3 regions of the Pseudogracilibacillus amylolyticus genome follow, and region 1 is predicted to be linked to each of the others. Evidence: predicted binding sites of a transcription regulator. Region 1 holds the regulator's gene; each other region holds the start of a gene.

Evidence for each region. The regulator LexA, encoded in region 1, represses DNA repair genes until DNA is damaged. The targets are predictions, from matches to a motif close to CGAACATATGTTCG.
Region 2: ACPYKA_RS11740 (YhjD family protein) is a predicted target of LexA. The motif match lies at 3,320-3,333, and genes of this name have one in related genera.
Region 3: recA (recombinase RecA) is a predicted target of LexA. The motif match lies at 4,390-4,403, and genes of this name have one in related genera.

The regions. Positions count from the first base shown of each region.
Region 1 is NZ_JBPPZG010000008.1:26,876-33,174, reverse strand. It holds gene ACPYKA_RS01905 (AAA family ATPase) at 1-177, shown strand, start outside; gene hflX (GTPase HflX) at 237-1,484, shown strand; gene ACPYKA_RS01895 (methionine gamma-lyase family protein) at 1,485-2,762, shown strand; gene lexA (transcriptional repressor LexA) at 3,117-3,734, opposite strand; gene ACPYKA_RS01885 (DUF896 domain-containing protein) at 3,938-4,171, shown strand; gene tkt (transketolase) at 4,197-6,197, shown strand; gene ACPYKA_RS01875 (YneF family protein) at 6,281-6,299, shown strand, end outside.
Region 2 is NZ_JBPPZG010000097.1:1,434-7,732, reverse strand. It holds partial or broken gene ACPYKA_RS11760 (winged helix-turn-helix transcriptional regulator) at 913-1,078, opposite strand; partial or broken gene ACPYKA_RS11755 (LLM class flavin-dependent oxidoreductase) at 1,222-2,295, shown strand; partial or broken gene ACPYKA_RS11750 (NADPH-dependent FMN reductase) at 2,292-2,851, shown strand; gene ACPYKA_RS11745 (Spo0E family sporulation regulatory protein-aspartic acid phosphatase) at 2,974-3,162, opposite strand; gene ACPYKA_RS11740 (YhjD family protein) at 3,349-3,690, shown strand; gene ACPYKA_RS11735 (catalase) at 3,875-5,914, opposite strand; gene ACPYKA_RS11730 (Spo0E family sporulation regulatory protein-aspartic acid phosphatase) at 6,113-6,289, opposite strand.
Region 3 is NZ_JBPPZG010000091.1:2,380-8,678, forward strand. It holds gene ACPYKA_RS11265 (stage V sporulation protein S) at 170-430, opposite strand; gene ACPYKA_RS11270 (TIGR00282 family metallophosphoesterase) at 590-1,390, opposite strand; gene rny (ribonuclease Y) at 1,516-3,081, opposite strand; gene recA (recombinase RecA) at 3,306-4,322, opposite strand; gene ACPYKA_RS11285 (competence/damage-inducible protein A) at 4,499-5,746, opposite strand; gene pgsA (CDP-diacylglycerol--glycerol-3-phosphate 3-phosphatidyltransferase) at 5,743-6,299, opposite strand, start outside.

The DNA of each region.
Region 1 (6,299 bases):
AGTCATTTAAGAGAGCAAATCACTTACAATACTTCCCATTTTGCAAATGCAAGATTTGTACGCAATGTTATTGAGAAAAGCATACGCATGCAAGCGATTAGATTATTAAGTGTAAATGACTGTACGATGAAAGATTTACAGGAATTAAAAGCAGAAGATATACAATTTGAAAATTAATATTATTATACAAAAAGACTATTATTAATTGCATTTCTATCTGAAAAGAGGGTTACTATTTGGCAAATGAAAATGTTTTAATCATGGCTGTTAAAAAAAATACGGAGACGGACTATCATTTTGAATCCTCTGTAGCAGAATTAAAATCGTTAAGTCATACGGCTGGCGGGAGAGTAAAAGAGGTAGTCGTTCAAAACCGTGAGCAAATTCATCCTTCTACTTATGTAGGGCAGGGAAAGGTAGAAGAAATTAAACAATTGATTTTAGCGAATGATATCGAACTTGTTATTAGTAATAATGAGCTATCTCCCGGGCAGTTACGTAATTTAAATGATCATTTTGGAGTTCGTGTAATTGACCGTAGCCAACTAATTTTAGATATATTTGCCAGTAGAGCAAAAACGAAAGAAGGACAACTCCAAGTAGAGCTCGCACAATTACAGTATATGTTACCACGGTTGCATGGAATGGGGTTAGTTTTATCCCGATTAGGTGGTGGAATCGGCACAAGAGGTCCAGGTGAAACAAAACTGGAGACGGATCAACGACATATCCGGAGACGTATTGATGAAATTAAAAGACGTTTAAAAGATGTTGTAAAGCAAAGAGAACAGTACCGAAAAAGAAGAAAGTTAAATAAAGTTTTTCAAATTGCAATTGTAGGTTACACAAATGCAGGAAAATCAACACTTTTTAACCGTTTAACAAATGAATCAGCTTTGGAAGAAGATTTATTATTCGCTACACTAGATCCATTAACAAGGCAAATTCATTTACCATCAGGTTTTCAATGTCTCATCACAGATACAGTAGGATTTTTACAAGATTTGCCCACTTCCTTGATAGCCGCTTTTAAGTCTACTTTAGAAGAAGTAACGGAGGCTGATTTTTTACTCCATGTTGTAGATGCATCTCACGAAGGTAACGAACAGCATCAGAAGACAGTGAAGGAAATTCTTCATGAACTTGATGCGGATCATATACCAATGTTAACTTTGTACAATAAGGCTGATTTACTTCATGATGACTTTTTTGCTACTCAGCATCCGTATATGGTAATGAGTGCATATAAAAAATCAGATCGCGAAAATTTATTAATAAAGATAGAAGAGATTTTAAAACAAGAGTGGATTTATTATTCATTATCCCTTTCACCTGCTGATGGAAGGGTAATGAATCAATTTGGAATTCAATCGATCGTGACAAAGAAACAATATAATGAGGAAACGAATATGTATGATATAGAAGGGTTTATCCGCGAAGCCCACCCTTTATTGGCATATTGTAAAGGAGCAGAAGATAAATAAATGCTAAACAATTTAGTACTACAAGCCGAAACAGATTGTGCGACAATTTTTGATCAAGTAAATAAAATGGTAGAAGTAAATCAGAGACGCGTGCTTGATGCCTTTAAGTCTGAACAAATTGGTGATTTCCATTTTAACTCAACGGATGGTTACGGTTATGATGACAGTGGACGTGATGGGCTGGAAGCGATCTATGCTAACGTATTTGGGGGCGAGGATGCACTTGTTAGACCGCAAATAGTATCAGGAACTCACGCGATTGCAACAGCTTTATTTTCTTTATTATATCCTGGTGATGAGCTACTGTATATTACAGGAAGCCCTTATGATACGTTAGAAGAAGTTATCGGAAAAAGAGCAAACAGCCCGGGATCATTAAAAGATTATCAAATATCTTATAATGAGGTTGCTTTATTAAATGATGGTTCAATAGATTATGATGGAATTAAATCAGCGATTAATGAAAAAACAAAAGTAATCGGTATTCAACGTTCCAAAGGGTATGAAGATAGACCATCTTTTACAATTGCTGAAATTGCAAAAATGATTAAGTTTGTAAAACAAATTGATAAAGAATTAATTGTTTTTGTTGATAATTGTTATGGAGAATTTGTTGAAGAGAAAGAACCTCTCCATGTTGGAGCAGACATAATCGCAGGATCTTTAATTAAAAATCCCGGAGGTGGACTTGTACGTGCCGGAGGATACATTGTTGGAAAAGAGGAATTAGTATTAAATGCTGCAAACAGATTAACAGCTCCAGGACTTGGAAAAGAAGCGGGAGCAACCTTACAAATGTTACAGGAAATGTACCAAGGCTTTTTTCTCGCACCTCATATTGTTGGTGAAGCACTTAAAGGTGCCATTTTTACATCTCGTTTACTTGACTTACTTGGAATTAAATCGACTCCATTTTACAATGAAAAAAGAACAGATATCATCCAAACCATTACATTTGGAAATGAAGAATCAATGATTGCTTTTTGTCAAGCAATCCAAGAAAATTCACCGATTAATTCATATGTTTCGCCTTATCCAAGTGAGATGCCCGGATATGATGAAAAAGTTATTATGGCTGCCGGCACATTTATTCAAGGGTCAAGTATCGAATTGTCGATAGATGGCCCAATCAAACCTCCTTTTATTGCTTTTATGCAGGGTGGATTAACCTATGCACATGTAAAGATTGCAATTACGGAAACCATTAAAAAGTTGATTGAAAAAGACCAACTTATATTATCGAAAGAACTTGTAAAAGATGTCGAGAAAATCCGCTGAAAATGACAATTTGCATAGGGGGAACTTCTGTCAGAAAAGCCCACGTCCTTGTCAGAAGAGTCACCACTTCCTGTGAAAGCTCTGTTGCTTGCTTTTTTCGCTTCTTGGAAAAAAATACCACTTTTTCCGACGAGCAAGAACATCTACGCTTATTAACTGCATACGCTCCACCATTCAAAGCTGCAGTGTCTCGAAATGCAACGTACAGACGTACTAGCGTCGGAATTACTAGCGGGACGCATAGCGAACTTAGACGACGTTAATCCTTTTCATCGGAACACACACTAAAATAGTAATTTTAAAAAGCTAGGGAATAATCTCTAGCTTTTTTCATAGTAAAAGTTTAACTACATATTAAAAATTACGGTATAATCCAATGACTTTACCTAATATGGAAACATTCTCTAAACGGATCGGCTCCATTGTATCATTTTCGGGTTGGAGACGAATATGATCGCTTTCCTTAAAAAAACGTTTAACAGTTGCCTCATCTTCATCGGTCATCGCGACTACAATATCACCGTTTTCTGCGGTTGTTTGTTGTTTAACAATCACCCGGTCACCGTTAAGAATGCCAACATTGATCATACTTTCCCCTTCAATTTCAAGCACAAATAAATTATCGCTTTGATGTGCAATAGAACTAGGAACAGGAGTGTATTCTTCAATATTTTCAATTGCAGTTATCGGAGACCCAGCGGTTACTTTACCAATTACCGGTGCATATCTTGCAGCATCTTTTTCAATATCATTATCTGACTGGTCTAATATTTCAATTGCCCGAGGTTTAGTTGGATCTCGTCTTATGTATCCTTTATTTTCAATTCGTTCTAAATGACCATGCACAGTGGAACTTGAAGCAAGTCCAACAGCTTTTGCGATTTCTCGTACAGAAGGTGGATAGCCTTTTGTTTCTACTTCATTTTTAATAAAATCAAAAATCATTTGTTGTCTTTTAGAGAGTTTCTTCAACAGGGAACACCTCACTTTTTTTATTACTTATATCATACCATTTTAGTGAAAAAAGTCAAACATAAGTTCTCTGTTTTGACTTATAAATGTTTAAACTTGAAAGAGTTATCTTGAAAGCATAATATAGAAGAGTATGTAGATTTCGTTTAATTTTTTACTAATTTTAAAAAATTAAGTACAATAGTAGTAATGAGGTGATCGTGATGATGTCAAAAGAAAAATTAAACCGAATTAATTACCTCGCAAACAAATCAAAAGCAGAAGGACTTACGAATAAAGAAAAAAAAGAACAAAAAGAACTTAGGGAGGAATATCTCCATAATATTAGACAGTCTTTTACAAATCAAATAAGTACTTTAACTGTTATTGATCCAGAAGGACAAGATGTTACACCTGAAAAAGTAAAGAAATTAAAAAAGAATAAAAAATTTAAATAAATTTATTACTTGAAAGGAAGATAGCATGTTATCACAAATTGAACAAAAAGCAATTAATACTATTCGTACATTATCTATTGATGCAATTGAAAGAGCAAATTCGGGTCATCCAGGTTTACCAATGGGTGCAGCTCCAATGGCGTATTCGTTATTTACCGATTTTATGAACCACAATCCTAAAAATTCAAAATGGTTTAACCGTGATCGTTTTGTACTTTCAGCAGGTCATGGTTCTATGCTATTATATAGTCTTCTTCATTTATCAGGATATGATGTCACGATAGAAGATCTTAAAAGTTTCCGTCAATTTAAATCTAGAACTCCAGGACATCCAGAAGTATTAGATACAGATGGCGTGGAGGCGACAACAGGCCCTTTAGGACAAGGTGTGGCAATGGCTGTAGGAATGGCTATGGCAGAAGCTCATCTTGCTGCAAAATATAATAAAGATGGTTTTAATATTATCGATCATTATACATACTCATTAGTTGGTGACGGCGATATAATGGAAGGTATCTCGCACGAAGCAGCTTCTTTAGCTGGTCACTTAGGTTTAGGAAAATTAATCGTACTTTATGACTCTAATGATATTTCTCTTGACGGAGATTTAGACCGTTCATTTTCTGATCATACACAAAAACGATTTGAAGCTTATAACTGGGAAGTAATCCGTGTTGAAGATGGAAATGACCTTGCTGAAATTAGAAAAGCAATAACTAAAGCTAAAGAAAATACGGAGCAACCAACTTTAATAGAAGTAAAAACAATTATCGGATATGGTTCTCCGAATAAATCGAATTCATCGGCTTCTCACGGAGCACCACTAGGAGCAGATGAAGTTAAACTAACAAAAGAATATTATAAATGGGAACATGATGAATTTCATGTGGATACAGATGTATACAATAATTTTGAAGAAAAAGTAGTTAAAAAAGGCGCGCAATCAGAAGAAGAATGGAATAAATTATTTAATGAATATAAACATAGTTATCCTGAACTTGCGACAGACCTTGAACTGGCGATAAATAATAAGTTACCGGAAGATTGGGATAAAAATCTACCTCGTTATGAAGCTGGAAAAGACAAACTTGCAACTAGAGTAGCTTCAAGTGATGCTATTAATGCACTCGCAAAGTCAATTCCAAATTTATTTGGTGGTAGTGCTGACTTAGCAAGCTCAAACAATACGATGATAAAAGATGACGGCGACTTTACGAAAGCAAGCTATGATGGCAGAAATATATGGTTTGGTGTTCGTGAATTTGCTATGGGTGCAGCATTAAATGGAATGGCTTTACATGGTGGTTTAAAAGTTTATGGGGGAACATTCTTCGTATTTAGTGACTATTTACGAGCTGCCATTCGATTATCTGCCATTATGAATACACCAGTTACTTATGTGTTTACACATGATTCAATTGCTGTTGGGGAAGATGGACCGACACATGAACCTGTTGAACAATTAGCATCACTACGAGCGATGCCTAATTTATCCGTAATCCGTCCAGCTGATGGAAATGAGACACAAGCAGCTTGGCAGTTAGCATTAGAATCAGAAGACAAACCTACAGCACTTGTTCTAACGCGTCAGGGCTTACCAACACTTCCAAACACTGCAGATAAAGCGTATGAAGGTGTAAGCAGAGGAGCTTATGTGATTTCTGATGCTAAAAATGAGCCTGAGGCAATTTTACTTGCTACAGGGTCCGAAGTCAGTTTGGCTGTAGAAGCTCAAAAAGTTTTATTGGACAAGAATATTGATGTGAGGGTAGTAAGTATTCCTTCATGGGATCGTTTTGAATCACAAGATGAAACATATAAAAACGAAGTAATACCAACACATATTAAAAAGAGAGTTGCAATTGAAATGGCTTCCTCATTTGGTTGGGAACGATATGCAGGTGATGAAGGTAAAATTATTGCAGTTGACAAGTTCGGTGCCTCAGGAAAAGGCGACGTTGTTGTAAAAGAATATGGTTTTACAATTGAAAATGTTGTGAGACACGTAGAAGATTTATTGAAATAACCTTACGTTTGTCTAATGTTGCCGAATTGTTTATACTGTAAAAGGAATTAGTTAAGGTTGTATTTTAAGGAGGAAATTGTTTCATGTCAACAATATGGGTAG
Region 2 (6,299 bases), on a different contig from region 1:
ACTTATTACCTCAATTGTATACTAATCTATAAAATAAGTAAACAAGTATATTGAATACTATGAAAATAGCAACCAAAAGAAAGTTAATTTTTATTAACCTTCTTGCTAATTCTTCACTAATTATTTTCATATTTGACGTACTTATTATTAGAATGTTTGTTAAAACCAAATAAATTAAAATAGCGATTAAACCAGACATATATTACACTCCATTTCTTAAATGAATTTAGTTTGATTTTTAATTTAACAGTAGAGGGTTTCCTTTAGGGTAATAGTTTATTTTAATAGTAAACACTAGTAAACTATAAGATACATAAATCGTCATCCCCAACCAAAATTATCGCTCCTATTCTCAACTAATATTTTCGGCATATCAGTTTAACGGACAAAACATCAATAATCCGATTTCCGATATACGTCCTCTGCCTCAGGAACGGATTCCTGTCAAATTCCCCGAGAATTGAGCCAACCAATTCATGAATTTTTTACCGTCATACCCGAGTTTTTTTTGCTCCTAAAATTACATAACCCAAACAAGCATAATTGCTCCATTCACTGTCATTTCCACGTATATATTCCTGATACAGAAGGATTAGGTCTATTTCATACACTACGTTCAGAGTATGCAAGTATTGACATAATTATTATTCAGCTGCAAATGATCGTAATACTATTTTAGAAACGAAACGTATTGGGGCTTTTGACTATATTATTAAACTGGTAGATAAAGAGAGGCATATTTTGCATAAATTTAATTACTTTGTCTTTCCATATAGCAAAGTCTTATTTTCGCTTTCTGGCGTTTTCAAACTGGAGACAGGCTATATAGCTCCCTATCGTAATTTAAACGCTCTCTGTGTGATTTGTTCCCCATTCATGCATTGCTTCTAATATCGGTTCTTAACTCCTGCCCTATTCAGTAATCGAATACTCTACTTTGGGTGGAACCTGTGGATAAACAACCCGATCAATAATATCCTCACTTTCCAATTCTCTCAATTGTTTCGTAAACATTCTTTGAGTGATTCCGAGAATACTTCGTTTTAAACTCACTTAATCTTTGTGTTCCTTCTTTCATTGATTAGTATCCTTTTGTATATTATACCACCTTTAAGTGCGTACTTACATAAGTCTCTTGTATATACTCTATCATTTGTGAGATAAAATAAAATCAGCGTCTGATTTTGATTTTGTATAGGTATTAAGAAAGGTTAAATATTTATGGAAAAATATCGTATTGATTCAAATATAGGGTTAGAATTTGGTATTTATACACTTGGTGACTATATTCCTGACCCCCACTCTGGAAAAAGAATTTCTGCACAAGAACGACTACAACAAATAATTGAATTTTCGAAACTTACGGAACAGGCTGGCATAGATTTTTTTTAGTGTAGGGGAAAGTCATCAGGAATATTTTACAACACAAGCACACTCAGTCATATTAGCCGCAATCGCTCACGCAACAGAAAAAATAAAAATTGCAAGTTCTTCAACGATCATCAGCACATCTGATCCGGTCCGTGTTTACGAAGACTTTGCAACGATAGATTTAATATCCGATGGTCGTGCCGAGATCATTGCCGGACGAGCATCTCGAGTAAGGCTTTTTAATTTACTTGGTTATAATATTCATGATTATGAAGAACTATTTGAGGGGAAATTTGATTTATTGTTGAAGATAAATGAAGAAGAAATTGTTAATTGGAGTGGTAATTTTCGGGCTCCATTAAAAAATGCGCAGGTTATTCCACGTCCCAAGAATGGCTCTATGCCAATATGGCGCACAGCTGGTGGATCTCCTGCAAGTGCGAGAAAAGCAGGATATGCCGGTGTTCCGATTTTTTTAGCACATCTAGGTGGTCCAGTTGCTATATTTAAACGATCTATTGATGCTTATCGTGTGGCAGCACAGCAAAGTGGCTTTGATGTAGATAAACTTCCAGTTGCAACGGCTGGTTTTTTCTACGCAGCTGAAACGACACAGCAAGTTCAAAAAGAAACCTATCCATTTATCAATGAAGGGATGAAACTGACAAATGGACAAGGTTTTCCAAAACGTTATTTTGCTCAAGGGACGGATCCACGTGATGTAATGAATATCGGGAACCCACAACAGATCATTGAAAAATTCTCTACCAACATGAACAATTTGGCCATCAACGTTATACTGGGCAAATAGATTTTGGTGGGGTATCATTTAAAAATTTAATGAAAATTATTGAACTAATTGGAACAGAAATTTTACCAGCAATTAGAAAATATACAGCCAAGGATGAGGAGACAAAAAAATGAAGATTGTAGGATTATCCGGTTCCATTGTTGGTTCAAAAACAAGGACTGCGATGGAGTATACACTGAAGAAAATTACTGAAGAACATCCGGAAATCGAAGTAACTTTAATCGACCTGGCTAATTATGATATTCAGTTTAGTGATGGACGAAGCTACACGGAATATGAAGGAGATACAAAATTAGTAACAGAAGGCATTATGGAAGCAGATGCCATTATTTGGTACTCCAATTTTTCAAGCATCTATTCCGGGAACATTGAAAAATATTTTTGATCTACTGCCTGGAAATGCATTTCTCGACAAAGTATTAGCATAATTGTGACAGCAGGTTCGCCAAAACACTTTCTAATCGCAGAAAATCAATTAAAACCCATTTTAGCTTATATGAAAGCTGAGATCGTACAAACATATTTATTTAAGAAAAAGATTTCAATTGTAACGAAATTATAAACGATGATGTCCTCTTTCGAATTAATCGATTAATTGAAGACACCATCGTGTTAACAGAAACCTATACAAAAATACGGGAAGAAAAAGACGCTAAATTTGATTTTTAACTATAAACATGCTTTCATAATTTCATTCATTAAAATGGGCATGTTTTATATTATTCATGAGAGTTTCTAAAAAACAACCCACCATTTCATATATAACAAAAAGAAAAACCCTCTAGGTTTATTTAACCATACCATTCAGTTGGTGATTCTATCTTTCTTTTCAGTTCCATTTTTTGCAACTCATTTAATAATTTGTCTAACTTTTGCGATAAGGTTAACACATACGGATCTTTTGGATTGGTTTCGAAAGTGTCATACATTTCTTTCCTAGTTATTTCTATTTTTCTTTTCAATTTTGTTATATAAGACACTTTTTACTTCACCTCCGTATTTTTCCTATTTTTCATTAGTAACTTTTTTAATACACCTTGTACAGTTATTAATAACCAATCAATTAACTGATTAAACATAGTTCTATTTTAAGTAAATAATATTTTATTGATTATTTTGTATATCTTGTATACAATAGGAACAAATGTTCTATAAAGGTGGTTTTTATGAAAGACAATTTAAAGGTTGCTCTACATTTTCTCTTCATCGACCTAGCAATTAAAACTTTAGAGTTAGATTTGCAACATGTTCGTAACGGGGCATTTAAAAGTCCATATCTAGAGCAAATCCAAACAATGATTAATAAAGCTATCGACGAACGAAGAAGACTTAAAAAAGTTATGTATGACCGGAAAATTCAATTACTCCTCAAGTATAAACAAGGAAATTTTTCAACGTATACATTTATTGATAAACGAAATGAACGGGAAATAACATTAATGAATCAAGTAATTAAGAAAAATGTTGAAAAAGTTATAAAACAGCTGATGCAATATCAAATTCGATAATTGTAGAAGTAAATAATAAACTTTACTGGATAAGGAGATTTTTTTAAATGAAAGTTGGCTAGTGTCGACCGCAAATGTTTTTTAGTGGGACGAAGCGAAAAAGCAATCTCAAAACATGATCGACACCGACACCGACCTAGATGTTTTTCAATTTAACTCTTTTCTAGGTATCAGAGCTGCTAACCTACACCTTTCTATTCCAAAATCTTTGCACCGCAATGGCAGCGACAAATTCTTCTGCAAAATTAGGATTATTTTCAGCAAACACAACACCTGGTGCGGCCTCTATATCAAAATTATTTGCTGTAGTTGCAACGCCTATTGGCTTATACTGTTTGTATGCTTCATTTATATAGGTATAAATTTCTTCATCAAATTTCTCCTGATCGTCTGCACTCCCACCGACAACATAAAGTGCATCAAACAAAGTTGGGTTTGTAGTGATGAATGTTTCGTTAGTTTCTATCCGAGTGCCATCATCTCCAGTAATTATTCCAATTCTTTCCCCAACAAAGTCATAAAACACCCCATATTGCTGGAACATTTCAATAACATTTTTAACTTCTTTCCCATTGAAGTCATTACCAATGAGAACAGCGACTCTCAAAGAGAAAGGATAAAAATTTGTATTCTCTTGACTTAATGCTGGAGAGATTTCTGACACATTAACATTTGTACCACGAGGTCGATTTACTCCAACATAGTCGGCAATCTCTGTTGCCAATTGTTTATCTACTTTAACAAACATATCGACGACTTGCTGACGAACGGATCGACTTTTTACCTTGCCGACTTCAAAATTAAATGCATCTGTAATATGCTTTTTCTCTACTGGTGACATACTGTTCCAAAATAACCTTGCTTGCGAAAAGAAATCCTTAAATGAATCGCTTCGAGCTTGAATAACACGTCCTTCCACTTTTTCCTGATAGTGCGTATAACCACCTTCTTCTGGTGTTGATGTTGCTGGCGTATTATTCGCTAAAGAGTTTTTATGATAACTGACTTGATCAACATCAATTCGTTGCCTGCTGAAACCACCCCGTTGGTTATTATGAAAAGGACAGATTGGACGATTAATCGGTATTTCTGCAAAATTCGGTCCACCAAGACGTAGTAATTGAGTATCAACATAGGAAAATAATCTACCTTGTAACAGTGGATCATTAGTAAAATCAATACCTGGTACTACATTTCCCGGATGAAACGCAACTTGTTCTGTTTCTGCAAAAACATTGTCAACATTTTTATTTAACGTTAATTTGCCTATAAGTTGAACAGGCACTATTTCTTCCGGCCAAATTTTTGTGGGGTCTAGAATGTCAAAATCAAACATAAATTCACTCTCTTCATCAATCATTTGTACACCTAATTCATAGACTGGATAAGCTCCCCGATTGATACTTTCCCATAAGTCTCTTCGGTGATAATCAGGATCAACACCACCAATGACTTGGGCCTCATTCCATACTAATGAATGTACTCCAAGCTGTGGCTTCCAATGAAATTTTACAAAGGTCGCTTTTCCTTCTTGATTGACGAAGCGAAATGTATGGACACCGAATCCTTCCATCATTCGCCAACTTCTTGGAATACCTCGATCAGACATGAGCCACATAACCATATGAGCCGATTCTTGATTATTCGCAACCCAATCCCAAAAAGTATCATGAGCTGAAGACGCTTGTGGCATTTCAGTCCGTGGTTCAGGTTTTATCGCATGAACAATATCCGGAAACTTCATCGCATCCTGTATAAAAAATACTGGCATATTGTTTGCTACTAAATCAAAATTCCCTTCCTCTGTGTAAAATTTAGTAGCGAAACCGCGAACATCTCTTGCCGTATCTTTAGAACCTTTATTACCCACGACAGTTGAAAAACGAACAAAGACAGGTGTCGTTGATCCCGGCTTCTGTAGAAACCCTGCTTTTGTATAGTCCTTCATCGATTGATATAATTCAAATTCTCCATGTGCCGCATATCCCCTTGCATGTACAACCCTTTCCGGTATCCGCTCGTGATCAAAATGTGTTATTTTTTCCCGTAAGTGGAAGTCTTCTAATAAAGTCGGACCACGTACCCCCGCTTTTAAAGAATCTTCATCATTAGATACTTTTAACCCTTGATTCGTTGTCATTTTCTTGCCAGCGTTTTGAATTCGAAATTGATCGAGTTGTTTATTTTTACTATTGCCAGTTACATTCTTGTTTGACTTAGTCATATTATCACCCTTCTCGTATTCTTGTTACTCCAATATATACATATGCATTTGACCTATTTTTGGGAATACTTTGCTCCAAATCTGAACGGGTTGGTAAGAAACCGTCAAAATATTTATTTAAAAAATTACATTATACATTGATATGTGAAAAAAGATGGTTGCAACATAAAAAAAGCACGCCATGTAATGGGTGCTTTTTTACCATTCAGTTGAAGTCTCTATGATTCTTTTCCTTTCCGCTCGTTGGAACTCATTTAATAATTCATCTAACTTTTGCGATAAAGTTAACACATACGGATCTCTTGGATTTGTTTCGAAAGTGTCGTACATTTCTTTCCTTGTCATTTCTATTTTTATTTTTAAATTACAGGACACTCTTTACTTC
Region 3 (6,299 bases), on a different contig from region 1:
GTTTTAAGGTATTTTCACAATTATTACTGTTACATCACTTCGTTTGTATGTTTCATATTTGAAGGAAAGGTGACAATTTTTATGATATAAAATATTTAAAAAACCACCTTAAAAAAGGTAGTTTTTTAGTTAAATATTTCACTTTTTTATTAAAATTCAGATATGGATATTAACGTGGTTCTACAATCAACTTAATCGCTGTTCTTTCTTCACTTTCAATTAAAATGTCTGTAAACGCCGGAATACATATTAAATCTACTCCGCTTGGTGCGACAAATCCTCTCGCGATTGCTACTGCTTTAATTGCTTGGTTTAATGCCCCTGCGCCTATTGCTTGAAGTTCTGCTGTACCATTTTCTCTTAATACATTTGCTAATGCCCCTGCTACTGAGTTCGGATTTGACTTTGCTGAAACTTTTAAAACGTCCATTACTTAGTACCTCCTCCATTAACTAATATAGATTTATTGCTACTATATTCTAAGAAATGATACCTTATTACTTAATTATGCATGGTTTACCATAAATTACAACTATCAATTACTCACTTCTTGATTTATGAAGGGAACATTCGTAAGCAAAACACTCGTTTACATCTCAAAAAATGGATGGTCATTATTTATTAATATTCGCTTAATCTTCGTTGCTTTTCCTGTACTATTATCAATTGTAATGATACATCCATTTAATTGATTTCTACCTTTTTTATCTACTTCAAAGCGAACTGGCATATTTGTTAAGAACCGATTGATCACAGATTCTTTTTCGACTCCTAAAATACCATCATATGGCCCAGTCATCCCTACATCAGTTATATATGCTGTTCCTTGCGGTAATATTCGTTCATCTGCAGTTTGAGTATGCGTATGGGTCCCCACAACCGCACTTACACGTCCATCTACATACCAAGCAAAAGCTTGTTTTTCGCTGGTTGCTTCTGCATGAAAATCAATGAAAATAATATTTGTTCGTTTTTTTGCTTCTTGAATTAATTCATCCACTTTTTTAAAAGGATCGTCATGTGAATCTAAAAATGTTCTTCCTTGCAAATTGATGATAGCTACTTCTAATTGATTACTTTTTATATAGACAATTCCTTTCCCTGGATTATTTTCCGGAAAATTAGCTGGTCGAATTAAATATGTAGCACTATCTATAAAATCAATGATCTCTTTTTTATTCCATGTATGATTTCCTAATGTAACAGTTTGTACTCCTAGATTTAAAAACTGCTTATATATTTTTTCTGTAATTCCTTTGCCAGCTGCAGCATTTTCTCCATTTACAATTGTGATTTGCGGTTTATATTTATCTTTTAATTTCGGTAAATATTGTGTAAGCATATCTCTTCCAGGTGAACCGACGATATCACCAATAAATAATATGTCCATCATGATACTCCTTATATAAATCTTATATTTAATAACGGTAAAGCTTTAATCTCAGTGTACAAAAAAAAGCGGCATATTTCTACCGCTTTTTTTAGTAATTTTTATTGCTTTTAATTTTCTATTCTTTATTTTGCGTATTCAACTGCTCTTGTTTCCCTAATTACTGTCACTTTAATATGTCCAGGAAATTCAAGTTCGCCTTCAATACGCTTACGAATATCTCTTGCGATATGTGTTGCTGCTGCATCATCAATTTCATCAGGCTTTACCATGATTCTTACTTCACGGCCTGCTTGAATTGCGTAAGATTTCTCAACACCAGTAAAGGAATCAGAAATTTCTTCAAGTTTCTCCAAACGCTTAATATAATTCTCAAGCGTTTCACTTCTAGCTCCCGGTCTTGCAGCAGAAAGTGCGTCTGCAGCTGCTACAAGAACTGAAATAACGGAAGTAGCTTCTTCATCCCCGTGGTGTGAAGCAATCGCATTAATAACAACAGGATTTTCTTTGTATTTTATCGCGAGTTCTTTACCTATTTCAACGTGACTTCCTTCCACTTCATGGTCAATTGCTTTTCCAATATCATGGAGTAAACCTGCTCTTCTAGCTAGCACTTCGTCTTCACCTAATTCAGCTGCAAGCAGCCCTGTTAGGTAAGCGACTTCCATCGAATGCTTTAACACATTTTGACCATAGCTAGTTCGATATTTTAAGCGGCCTAAAATTTTAATTATATCAGGATGTAAACCATGAACACCGATTTCAAATGTTGTTTCTTCACCAATCTCACGTATATGTTCATCCACTTCTCTTCTTGCTTTATCAACCATTTCTTCAATACGTGCCGGATGAATTCGGCCATCCTGCACTAATTTTTCTAAAGCAAGACGTGCAATTTCTCGTCTAATTGGATCGAATCCTGATAAAATAACTGCTTCAGGAGTGTCGTCAATAATTAAATCAATACCCGTTAATGTTTCAAGTGTCCGAATATTTCGACCTTCGCGTCCGATAATTCGACCTTTCATTTCATCATTTGGTAAGTTAATTACTGAAACAGTAGTTTCAGCTACATGATCAGCAGCACAACGCTGTAAAGCTAACGATAATAAATGTTTTGCTTTTTTGTCTGCTTCCTCTTTTGTGCGATTCTCCGCCTCCTTGACCATCACTGCAGTTTCTTGTTTTAATTCATTTTCTAATCGCGTTAAAATAACTTGTTTTGCTTGGTCAGTTGTATATCCAGAAATGCGTTCAAGCTCCGTTTGTTGCTTAACTAGTATAGCTTCCACTTTGCTTTCCATTTCTTCAATTTGTTGTTGTTTTTCTGCAAGCGTTTCTTCTCTTTTTTCTAAAGAGAGTTCACGCTTATCAAGCGTAACACTTTTTTTGTCAAGAATTTCTTCTTTTTGGATTAAACGATCTTCCTGCTTTTGAATCTCCAAACGACGTTCACGTAATTCTTCCTCAATTTGCTGACGAAATACATGATTTTCTTCTTTAGCCTCAAGAAGAGCTTCTTTTTTTGCGGCATCTGCATTCCGACGTGCTTCATCAACTATTTGTTTTGCTAAATTTTCCGCACTAGAAATCTTAGCTTCTGCAATAGATTTACGAATCAGATAACCAACAACAATACCGACGATTAGGACTAAGGCGAGCAAAATGGAGATGAGTAAAGGGTTGTCCACGTTCTTCACCTCCTATTGCTATGAAATTGTAAAAACTCATTATTGTCGGCATATACCATATCAATAAGAATAAAATGTATAACTATTGTTATAAAATTATACATCTTAATTTTAATTGTACCAATAACCAATGTCAATAGAAAGCCATTTCTTATAAAAAAATAAAAAACCCTTTACTTTATCATAAACTCTAAATAAGTAAAGGATTCTCTTTATTATAGTTCTTATTCTTCTACTGTTTCAGTCTCTGCAGTTTCATCAAGTTGATAATATTCTCTAATTGCTGCATGAATTTCAGCGGCTATCATTTCATTTTCTAACAGGAATTGTTTAGAATTTTCTCTTCCTTGACCGAGCCTCTCTCCATTATAAGAGTACCAGGCACCACTTTTTTCGACGATATCAAGTTCAGAACCAATATCGAGTATTTCGCCTTCAATTGATATCCCTTCACCATACATGATATCTACCATTGCTTGTTTAAAAGGAGGTGCAACTTTATTCTTTACAACTTTTATTCTCGTTCTATTTCCAATCATTTCCGTTCCTTGTTTTAACGTTTCGGCACGACGAACTTCAAGTCTAATAGATGAATAGAATTTAAGTGCTCTTCCACCAGGTGTCGTTTCAGGATTACCGAACATAACGCCAACTTTTTCACGGATTTGGTTAATAAAAATAGCAATTGTTTTTGATTTATTAATCGCTCCAGATAGTTTCCTTAACGCTTGCGACATTAAACGGGCTTGAAGACCTACGTGAGCATCGCCCATTTCTCCTTCAATTTCTGCACTTGGCACTAATGCTGCAACAGAGTCAACAACGATAACATCAATAGCGCCACTGCGAACGAGAGCTTCCGCAATTTCCAACGCTTGCTCTCCAGTATCTGGTTGAGATAACAATAATTCATCGATATTAACTCCTAACGCCCTTGCATAATTCGGGTCGAGCGCATGTTCAGCATCAATAAACGCAGCTTGACCACCGTGCTTTTGCGCTTCTGCAATCGCATGTAAGGCAACGGTAGTTTTACCTGATGATTCTGGACCATAAATTTCAATTACACGTCCTTTAGGGTAACCTCCAATACCTAATGCAATATCAAGTGCTAATGAACCACTTGGAATAGTATCTATTTTACGTTCTGCTTCTTCTCCTAGTTTCATTACAGAACCTTTTCCAAATTGTTTTTCAATGTTACGTAATGCTTCATCTAATGCTTTTTGCTTGTCACTCAATACGTTTACCTCCCCTGATTAACTATTTATATCATACCTTTTTTTATACAAATATACAAATGATAAGCGAATGCACGTTCTTTCATTTTCCCCACAAAATATAACGTATAATTCAATTTTAAGGCATGTATGGCTATGCAAACTACTTTTTCTTAAGGAATTAGAAGCAAAAAATATCACTTTAAATAATTAAATAAAATTTCTAACCCTTTTAAAACAGAACGATAACGAATATCATTACGATCTCCTTGAAAAAAACACTCTTCAACATATTCATGACCATTCACATCAACAAGTCCAATATATACTGTTCCTACGTTTTTACCCTCTGCTTCTAACGGACCTGCGACCCCTGTAAAGCTTATTCCAATATCAGCATTTAATAACTTGGCGACATTTTTAGCCATTTCAAGTGCACATTCCTTACTAACGGTACCATTTTCTTCAATTGTTTGTTTTTGAACTTGTAAAACGTTTCGTTTCACATCAGGATCATAACAAACGATACCACCCAAGAATACTGTTGAAGCACCATTTAAAGATACAAATCGATCCGAAAATAAACCGCCAGTTAAACTTTCTGCAGAAGCAATTCGTTTATTTTTTGTTTGTAGCAGTGAAAACACTTTTTCTTCAAGTTTATCCCGGTCCACTCCATAAAAATATTCGCCGACTTCTTTCAAAATAATTGTTTTGGTACGTTCTAACAGTTCATTGGCTTCATTAGCAGATACCGCTTTTGCTGTTAAACGAATCGTAACGCCATCTTTGGCAGCAAGTGGAGCAATGGTTGGATTTTGTTGGGAAGCGATCAACTTACTTAATTTATCCTCAAGTGCAGACTCACCTATCCCCGTAAACCGAAGTACGGTTGACTGAATAACCATTTCACCATTAATATTTTTTAAAAATGGTAGTACATCGTCAGTAAAGAGTTGCTTCATTTCTCTTGGAACTCCCGGTAAAAAAATCCAAAAACTATTTTGATATTTAACAATATTTCCAGGAGCCATACCAACTTTATTAGTTAAAACTTTGGAATCTTTAAAAACTCTCGCTTGTCTTTTATTATTCGGTGTCATAACTAATTTTTGTTTTTCATAAAACTGTTTTATTTTTTCCATAGCGTTCGGTTCTTCGACGATGGACAGTTGGCTAATTTTTTGGAACGCTTCTCTTGATAAATCATCTGCAGTAGGTCCGAGACCCCCAGTAACAATAATGACATTGGAGCGCTCCTGTGCCTGCTGAAATATAGTTGATAGTCTGTCCAAATTGTCTCCTACAACAGTGTGAAAAAAAGTATTAATTCCATTTGCTGCTAATTGCTCAGAAATCCATTGGGCATTGGTATTTGCAATTTGCCCAAGTAAAAGTTCGGTGCCAACCGCAATTATTTCCGTATTTAATGTTTTATTCGTCATTTTGAATCCCTCATTACATGCCAATTTTTAATAAAGTATTCAATCCCGGACCACGCAGTTAAGATCAAGGCAATATACAAAAACAACATATCGATAGGGATACCTACGTAAGAAAATGGAAAGTTATGTAATAATAAAAATGCTATCGCACTTATTTGAGAAACTGTCTTTAATTTACCCATATTACTAGCGGCTAAAACAATTCCCTCACCAGCGGCTACTAATCGTAATCCAGTTACTGCAAATTCGCGGCTAATGATTATGATGACAATCCAAGCAGGTGCAAGACCCATTTCAACTAATAAAATAAATGCTGCCGATACGAGTAATTTATCTGCAAGTGGGTCTAAAAATTTACCCATATTCGTTACAAGATGATATTTCCTAGCATAATAACCGTCTAACCAGTCTGTAAGCGAAGCGATTAAAAATATAATACCAGCAACAAAATGAGAAATTGGCAAAGTTGTTGTCCCGATATTCCACTCTCCCCAGTCAAAAGGTATGCTAAGAATTAGAATAAATATTGGTATTAAACAAATTCGTGATAATG